Regions from separate parts of the Arthrobacter arabinosi genome, predicted to be linked through region 2. Evidence: riboswitches for the same ligand, from Rfam matches in the RefSeq annotation. Region 2 holds a riboswitch; the other holds the start of a gene.
What was found. A riboswitch is a leader RNA that binds a small molecule or an ion and turns the genes downstream of it on or off. The one in region 2 is predicted to bind S-adenosylmethionine.

Region 1 (4,409 bases), on a different contig from region 2:
ACTTTCGGGTCGATGAGCGTGTACAGGAGGTCGATCAGGAGGTTCACGACGACGTAGACCGCAGCCGCGAGCAGGACGATCCCGATGATGACCGGCAGGTCCTTGTTGTAGACCGAGGCCAGGGTGAGCGACCCGATACCCTGCCGGCTGAACAGGGTCTCGACGACCACCGACCCGCCGAGCAGTGCGGCGACGACGAACCCGGACATGGTCAGGACGGGGATGGCCGCGTGCCGGAGGGCGTGCCGGATCCGGACCGGGAGGTCGCGCATGCCCCGTGAGCGGGCCGTCAGGATGAATGGTTGCTCCAGGACGCCCTCGAGTTCGTTCCGGAGGACCTGCGACAGCGTCCCGAAGATCGCCAGTGCCAGGGTGAGGGCAGGGAGCACCAGGGCGGCGATGCCCTGGTTCCCGCCGATGGGGAACCAGTGCAGGGTGAACGAGAAGACGATCAGCAGCGCGAAGCCGATGATGAACGTCGGCGTCGCGGCGAAGACCACCTCGATGCCGGAGACGATCGACCGGATCCAGGGCGCCCGCTGGGCGGACAGCACGGCGACCGCGAGCGTGAGGGGCAGGGCCACGACGACGGCGGCTGCCGCGAGTGCCGCCGTCGCGCCGATCTGCTGCCCGATCGCTTCCGTGACGGGAAGGCGCAGCCGGTAGGACTGCCCGAGGTCGCCCTGCAGGAGGTTCCCGAGGTAGCTGCCGTACTGGACGGGGAAGGGCTGGTCCAGGAGGTAGTCGGCCCGGACCTGCGCGAGGGTCTCGGCGGTGGGCCGGGCGTCGGGACCGCCGAGGATGAGCAGCGCCGTGTCGCCCGGGATCAGGTACACCGCGAGGAAGGTCAGCGTCGCGGCGCCCCAGAGGACGCCGACGCCGACGGCGAGTCGCGTGAGGACGCGTCGGAGCACGGCCACCTACTCGGCCTTCCACGCGTAGGTGAGGACCGGCACGGGGTGCGAGGTGTCCACCGCGACGTCGCGCACGGTGTTCGCGTAGGCGAACTGGCTCGGGTTCTCGTACAGCGGTACGCCCGGCACGATCTCGAGCAACCGGTGCTGGGCCTTCGAGTAGGCCTCCTGTGCGACGGGGCCGTCGTCGGCCTCGCGGGCCGTCTCCAGCAGGTCGTCGAGGTGCGGGTCGTCGACGTGGGACGAGTTCTGGCCGATCCGCTCACCCGTGATCTCGGAGGAGTGGTAGCGGATGAACAGGACGTCGGTGGTGTTGGTGTGCCACACGCCGGCCAGGGCGTCGTAGTCCCCCGCGTAGCGGAGTTCGGTGAGTTGCGCCTGGGGGAGCTGGTTGATCCGGAGGTCGAAGCCGACCTTCCGCGCCTCACCCTGGAGCTGCACGAGCAGCGGGCTCGGCGTGGAACTCTCCACCGTGGGCACCTCGACCGTGAGCCGCTTCCCGTCCCTGGTGCGGAAGCCCTCGTCGTCCCGCCCGGTCCAGCCGGCGTCGTCGAGCAGTTGGTTCGCCCGCTCGGGGTCGTAGGTCAGGACGCCTTCCACGGACGGGTCGTAGTACCTGCTCTCCTTCGACAGGAAGCCGTCGATCGGGGTGTAGGTGCCGAAGCCGAGGCTCTCCGTGACGGCTTCCGTGTCCACTGCGGCAGCGAAGGCCTGCCGGACCGCGAGGTCGTCGAACGGCGCACGGTTGAGGTTGAAGCTGAGCACGTAGGGGCTGCCGGTGCGGGGCAGGTTCTCGTAGGTGAAGTCCGGGTCCGCCTGCACCGCGGCGGCGTTCTGCGGTGCGAGGTTCTCCGTCAGGTCGTACTGGCCCGAGACGAGGGACTGGTGGCGGATGACGGGTTCGCTGACGAGGGTGACCTCGACGCCGTCGAGGTACGCCTCACCGTCACCCTCGAGCCACTCGGGCGCCCAGTCGTAGCCGGCCCGCTTGGTGTAGCTGATGCTCTGGCCCGGCTTGTAGTCGGCGACGGTGAACGGGCCGGTACCGATGGGCTTCTGGCACAGCGTCTCCGGCGACTCGGCGATGGCCTTGCCCGAGTTCATGCCGAGCCACGACTGCGCGAGCGTGTAGAGGAACGGCGTGTAGGGGTACGCGAGGTGGGCCTCGAAGGTGTACTCGTCGATCACCGTCCCGTCCACGTACGGGGCGATGTACGCGGCGGCGAGGGGGGACTTCGTGGCGGGGTCCCTCATGTGTTCGAAGTTCTGCCCGAGGACCTCGGCGTTCCAGGGCGAGCCGTCGCTGAACGTGACGCCCTCCTTGAGGTGGAACGTGTAGGTTCTGCCGTCCGGGGAGACGTCCCAGGACTCGGCGAGGTGGGGTGCGATGTCCCCGTCCTCGTCGAGCGTCACCACGTTGTCGTAGATGAGGCGGCCGAGGAACTGCTGCTGGGTGGCGGAGATGCCGTGGCCGTCGAGGCAACCCGGCTCGGCCGAGATGGAGACGTCGAGGATGCCGCCGGACACCGGCTCGGCGTCCGGCGCCGACGAGGAGTCCGCCGGGCCGGCGCAACCGCTGAGCAGGACCGCGACGGTGACGGCTGACAGCGCCGTGAGATGCCGGAAGAGCGGCTGATTCCGGGCAGGGGGAATTACTGATGCATTCATGGGGAATTCCTCGGGGACGTTCCGGCGCAGCGCGCAGCGCAATGCGTCGGGAAATGAAGAGAAAGGGGGCAGACGCACGAAAGGCGCCGGGTTCGTGCTAGGGGAGGGCCGTACAACTCACGGTGAGTGCCTTTCGCAGTGCTCTTGCCTGCGCCGGACCGGCACAAAGTGCCATGGCGGAGGCCGCTTCGTCATCCGAACCACCCGGGAACATGGGGTTGGTGTGCGGCCCAGTCGGAGCTTGGCGACCGCATCTCTTGAAGCTGGAATTACTATAGGCACGAAAAAGCGTCGGGCGGCGAAGAAGAAGTAATGTGACCGTCGGAATGCGGCGCGGTCATTCCGGAAACGTGCACGGTCCGGAAGGACGGCAGAAGAAGGTCCCCGCCGAACCGTGGTTGGCGGGGACCCCCTGTGGAAGACGCCGATCGTGCGGGTGCCGGAGATACTACGTCCCGGCGTGCTCCTCGACGTCGGTCGAGGCGAGCGCGCCGCCGACCACCAACACGATACCGAGCACCAGGTTCGCCCAGTTGGTGGCTGCGTTGATGGACAGGAAGTTGGCGGCGACGTCGGCAGTCACGAAGAGGCCGTAGATCCAGAGCACCAGGAAGAAGACGCCTGCTCCGAGAAGGTAGTAGCGTGCTTCGACCGGTTGCCGCGCCAGGACGATGCCGGCGGCGCCCACGAGTGCGTAGAGGACACTCAGCAGGACGCTTGTCTGGAAGATGCCGAGGAACAACGCGGAGGAGTTGCTCGCGAAGGCCAGGGTGTTGTAGTTCGAGGTGATTCCCGGGATGAGACTGAGTACCCCGATCAGAAGCATCAGCCCCCCGGCAACGAGGGCCAATGTGCGTGACGCGACGCCCGAATGGGCATGGGCACGCTTGGGGTTGAGTGCGGAGGAGGACATGACCGTTTTCCTTCGACGAATCGTTGGGTGTCTGACCCCTCAAGGATGCGGCGCCGTCAGCGTCAGCAGTAGGGAACAATGTCCCTACTGGGTTCGCGTACCTGCGGTCGGAGAGCCGGACGGCGGCGAGGAGGCGGGCGGTACGGGCGCCGGCGGGGCCTCGGACCGGGGTGAGCGTGCCGCACGCAGAGCGTAGAGGATCGTCAGCAGATCGATGCCCTCCTGCCCGAAGGCGCCGGCCAGTGGGGGGACGAGCCCCAGCGCTGCGCACACCATCAGCAGGAGGCTCAGCGCAATGCCGATCCCGATGCTCTGCAGCGCTATCCGCAGGGTGCGTTTCCCGATGAGCACGGCCTCGGTGACTTTCGCGAGGTCGTCGACGGTGATGATGACCTCCGCCGATTCGCTGGCCGCCGTCGACCCCCGCGCACCCATGGCGATCCCGACGTCGGCGGCCGCGAGGACCGGGGCGTCGTTGACGCCGTCGCCCACCATGATCACCGGGCGTCCGGGGAGGGTCCGGACGATCTCCACCTTGTCGGAGGGAAGGCAGTCGGTGTGGATGGTGGACACTCCGGCCTCCCGCGCGATGTGGCGTGCAGTGGCTTCGACGTCGCCGGTGAGCATGAGCACGTCGCGCACACCGAGCGCGACGAGCGAGCTGACCGTGGCGGGCGCTGCGCTGCGCAGGGCGTCCCGCAGGATGATGACCCCGGCGAAGCGCTCGCCGACCCCCACGTAGACGGCAGTCTCACCCGGCGAGAGGGGCGGGGCCGGGACACGCCCCACGAGGCTTTCCAGGAAGCGGCGTTTGCCGACGGTGACCGTCGTCCCCGCGACCTGCGCGCGCACGCCGTCGGTGGCGACCTCCTGTGCCCCGCTCACAGGATGGAGGGTCAGCCCGCGCTCTGCGG
Region 2 (4,409 bases):
GGAGGATGGTCCACGCGAGTTCCGTGTTCCGCAGGTACTCGTCAGCAGCAGCCTTCGACTCCGCATAGGAGAAGAAACCGTTGTCCTCCGGAACGCCATGGTCCTTGCGTGCACCGAGGTAGGACACCATCACGTATCGACCGACCGAGGCCTCCTGTGCCGCATCCATCGAACGGATGGCCGCATCGCGGTCCACCGCATACGTGGCTTCCGGGCTCGAGCCACCAGCGCCGGCAGACCATACGACCGCGTCATGACCACGGAAGACGTCGGCCATCTGCGCCACCGACAGCTCGGAGACGTCGGCGACGACGGGGGTCCCGCCGGCCTGCTCGACATCGCCCGCGTGGTCCTTGTTGCGGAAGATCGAACTGACCTGGTGACCCTGGCTGGTCAGGATCTTGGTGAGGTGCAGTGCTACTTTTCCGTGCCCACCGATGATGGCTACGCGTGACATGGGAACTCCTTCTGTCGTTTGACGTGTCGTCGGATGCCTTGTCTTCGACGCTAGTCCTCGCACCGTCGAGCTGGCCACCTTCGTGCAGGTGTTCCGCCGCCAGCGGAGGCCTATTCCCGCGTACCGTCATCGATGGTCACCGCACGCCACGCGCGCTCCCCCAACGACTCGAGAACCGGACAGCCGCACCCTACGGGCGGACGGGCTGGAGCCGATACTGCGCACCGCGGTGCTCGTCGGGCAGCTTGTCACCCTTGCCGAACAGCTTCTGGCGCAGTGTGCCCTCCGTGTACTCCGTCGGATACGCACCCCGCTTCTGCAGTTCCGGCACGACGAACTCGATGACGTCCTCGAAGGTCCCCGGCGTGATCGCGTAGGCCAGGTTGAAACCGTCAATATCGGTCTCCTCGACCCACGCCTGGAGCTCATCGGCGACCTGCGCACCGGAGCCGACGATGCGCGGGCCGAGCCCACCGATACCCGCAGACTCGGCGATGTCCCGCACAGTCCACGGCGACCCGTCGTCGTTCACCTTCTGGAAGTTCGCGACAGCGGACTGGATGGCATTGGACTTCACGTTGCCGAGCGGTTCATCCGGATCGTAGGCGGAAAGATCCACGCCGAGCCACCCCGAGACGAGCACGAGGGCTCCCTCGTAGCTGACGTACTGCTGGTAATCGGCGTGCTTCGCCTGGGCCTTCTCCTCCGTCTCGTCCGTGATGACGGTGAGCAGCGTGTAGATCCGCACCGAGTAGCGATCCCGACCCTCGGCCTCCACCGCATCGCGGATCTTCTGGACGACGTCCTTCAGCCTCTCCTTTGTGGGTGCAGCGACGAACACCGCCTCGGCGTTGCCGGCCGCGAAAGCGATGCCACGGGAGGACGCTCCGGCCTGGTAGATGACCGGCGTCCGCTGGGGCGAGGGCTCACTGAGGTGGATCCCCGGGACCGTGAAGTACGTTCCGTCGTGGTCGATGTCGTGGACCTTGGCCGGGTCGGTGAAGACACCGGTCTCGCGGTCGCGGACCACGGCATCGTCCTCCCACGACCCTTCGAGCAGCTTGTAGAGGACCTCGAGGTACTCGTCCGCGTGGTCGTACCGGGCATCGTGCTCGAGCTGGTCCTCGTTGCCCATGTTCCGTGCCGCAGAGGGCAGGTAGCCCGTGACCACGTTCCAGCCGACACGTCCCCCGGTGAGGTGGTCCAGCGTGGAGAGCCTCCGCGCGAAGGGGTAGGGGTGCTCGTACGCGGTGCCCGCGGTGACACCGAACCCGAGGTGTTCGGTGACGAGCGCCATCGCGGAGACGAGCAGGAACGGGTCATTGACCGGCGTCTGCGTGCCCTGCCTCAACGTGGCCTCGTTGGACCCGCCGTAGACGTCATAGGTGCCGAGGACGTCGGCGATGAAGATGCCGTCGAAGAGGCCCTTCTCGAGGGTCCTCGCGAGGTCGGCCCAGTAACTCAGGTCCTTGTAGCGCCACGACTGGTCGTCCGGGTGACGCCAGAGCCCCGGCGACTGGTGGCCCACGCAGTTCATGTCGAAGGCATTGAAACGGATACGGCGCGGTGGTGTGGGCATGCGGAGTCCTCATGTCGGGGCACCACCGAGGCGGAAGCGCCATACTTGCCCGCACTGCCTGTGCCGGGCCGAATCCTCACCTGGGGCACCCCGCTACAGCGAGAGGGTTGCCGTCCAACGAACCAGGGTTTTGCGTTGGAGCTCTTGATTCTGGTGTCGAGCGTAGGTGCACGGGTGCGCCGTCGTCCACCTGCCAGCGTCATCGCGCGTCACGCACCAGACGTCCCGCGGTGCCCGGGATGGCCCGACGACGGCGGCAGGCACCCGCCGACGAAGAGACCGGAAAAGTGCAAAGAAAGTATTGCAAACACTTCTTTGTAAGTGCACGCTGGTCGCATGGAAGAGACCATGGGCACAGCAGGACACGCTTCCGATGACGGCAACCGCGTCCTCGACGGGGAAGCACTCAAGGCCCTCACGCATCCCCTCAGGGTCCAGCTACTGGAGGTCCTGTCCAGCTACGGTCCGCAGACCGCGTGCAGCATCGCCAAGCGGGTCGGCGAATCGAGCGGGGCGACGAGCTACCACCTGAGGCAGCTGGCCCGTTACGGGCTCGTCCGCGAGGTGGAGAATCGCGGTACCGCCCGCGAGCGCTGGTGGGAACGCCCCCGCGGGTCACTGACGCTCAGCACCCCCGAACTGGAACAGGACCCCACCACCCGGGAAGCGACCCGGCAGGTGAACCGCCGGTTCGAACGCGGCCGGGCTGAGGCGCTCGCGACCTTCATGGCCAGTGGCTGCGAGGCCGTCCCGTCGGAATGGGCGGACGCCGCCATGATCGCGACGATGAACGCCCACCTGACAGCGGACCAGCTCGCAGCGCTCACCCATGAGCTGAGCGGGATCCTGCGCGAGAGGCTCGACGCCTACCGCGCCGAGCCGGGCACCCCGGGCACCCGGCCCGTCCAGCTGCACTTCAACGCATTCCCCCTCATCGACACCCAGGAGACGTCATGACCAGCGCAACCCTTCACGCCGGATACCCGGCACTCACGGCACCATCCCACGCAGGACTCGCGTCGCGGACACTCTTCCGCCTCGGCACCGCGTTCATCGCGGCAAGCTCATCCCTCGCCTCCGCGGAGGGCTCCGACGTCGAGCTCTTCCGCCGCCACCTCGAGCGACGGACGGACCTGCGAGCCCTCGCCCACAGCGGGATCCATCTCCTCTAGGCACCCCTCCCCCGGCCACAGCGTCTCACCTACCGCAGGTAGGACGCCCCGTTGACGTCCACCACGGTGCCGCTGACCCAGAGCGGAGCATCGGTGGCGAGCCAGGCGACGGTCTGCGCCACCTCCTCCGGCGTCGCGACGCGGTTGAACGGGCTCTGCGCCCGCACCGCGTCGCCCTTCGGACCGTCGAGCACGGTCCTGCCCATGTCGGTCTCGACGAACCCCGGCGCGACGGCGGCGGTCAGGATCCCGTGGGGCGCGAGCGCCACGGCGAGGGACTGGGTCATCGCGTGCAGCGCAGCCTTGCTCGCGCCGTACGCAGGGGTGACGGGCTCTCCGCGATAGGCACCGCGTGATCCGACACTGACCAGCCGACCGCCTTCCGGGCCCGCCGGCCGGTCCAGCAAATGCCGTGCGACGAGCCACGCCAGGTTGGCAGGGCCGAGGAGATTGACGTCGAGCGTGCTGCGCCACGCCGCCTGCCAGTCGTCGAAGGACACGGTGTCGATGGGATGCGCCTCGAAGATGCCGGCGTTGTTCACCAGGACGTCGAGCCCGCCCAGCGCGCCGACGGCCTCGTCGACGATGCGCCTGCAGGCGTCGGGGTCGCCGACGTCGCCGACGACCACCGCGTGCCCGTCGCCCGGAAGCGCGTCCCGGACGGCGGTGGCGGCGCGCCCGTCCCGGCCGGCATGGACGGCGATACGGTGCCCGCGTCCCGCCAGGTCATGGGCGATGGCTGCGCCGATGCCCCTGCTCGCACCGGTCACCAGGATGTTGGGAGTCATGGCTCCGACCGTACCTGCTGAACCGCCCAGCAGCGGTAAGGATCGATCGGAGCGCCGCGACCCGACGACCCGATACGGAAAACGGGCTGCCTCCATCCCGGACAGGCACGTTGACCCGGACCGGAGCGGATGCGAGGGTGGGCGGATGAGCACCGACACCACAGGAGTCCGGATCAGCAACGACGACACCCAGAGCCGCTATGTGGCAACCCTCGACGGCAGCGCCGTCGGGACCGCCGCCTACGAACGGTCCGGTGACTCGATCACCTTCACCCACACGGTCGTGGATCCGGACGTCGAGGGTCACGGCGTCGGCAGCACCCTCATCCGATATGCGCTCGACGACGCCCGCGCACGGCATCTCGCGGTCGTCCCGCAGTGCGCATTCGTGGCGGCCTTCATCGAGGACCACC

Region 1: it holds a riboswitch for S-adenosylmethionine, as region 2 does, so the genes downstream of both, ACX80P_RS02265 (ABC transporter substrate-binding protein) here and ACX80P_RS07035 (LLM class flavin-dependent oxidoreductase) in region 2, are expected to answer to the same signal.

What each region holds. Positions count from the first base shown of each region.
Region 1 is NZ_JBTNDF010000001.1:471,726-476,134, forward strand. Features, by position in the region: gene ACX80P_RS02260 (ABC transporter permease) at 1-920, opposite strand, end outside; gene ACX80P_RS02265 (ABC transporter substrate-binding protein) at 921-2,582, opposite strand; SAM riboswitch class IV at 2,718-2,845, opposite strand; gene ACX80P_RS02270 (DUF4383 domain-containing protein) at 3,031-3,495, opposite strand; gene ACX80P_RS02275 (heavy metal translocating P-type ATPase) at 3,580-4,409, opposite strand, start outside.
Region 2 is NZ_JBTNDF010000002.1:618,487-622,895, forward strand. Features, by position in the region: gene ACX80P_RS07030 (SDR family oxidoreductase) at 1-457, opposite strand, end outside; gene ACX80P_RS07035 (LLM class flavin-dependent oxidoreductase) at 648-2,036, opposite strand; SAM riboswitch class IV at 2,073-2,186, opposite strand; gene ACX80P_RS07040 (helix-turn-helix domain-containing protein) at 2,373-2,993, shown strand; gene ACX80P_RS07045 (hypothetical protein) at 2,990-3,208, shown strand; gene ACX80P_RS07050 (SDR family NAD(P)-dependent oxidoreductase) at 3,238-3,996, opposite strand; gene ACX80P_RS07055 (GNAT family N-acetyltransferase) at 4,142-4,409, shown strand, end outside.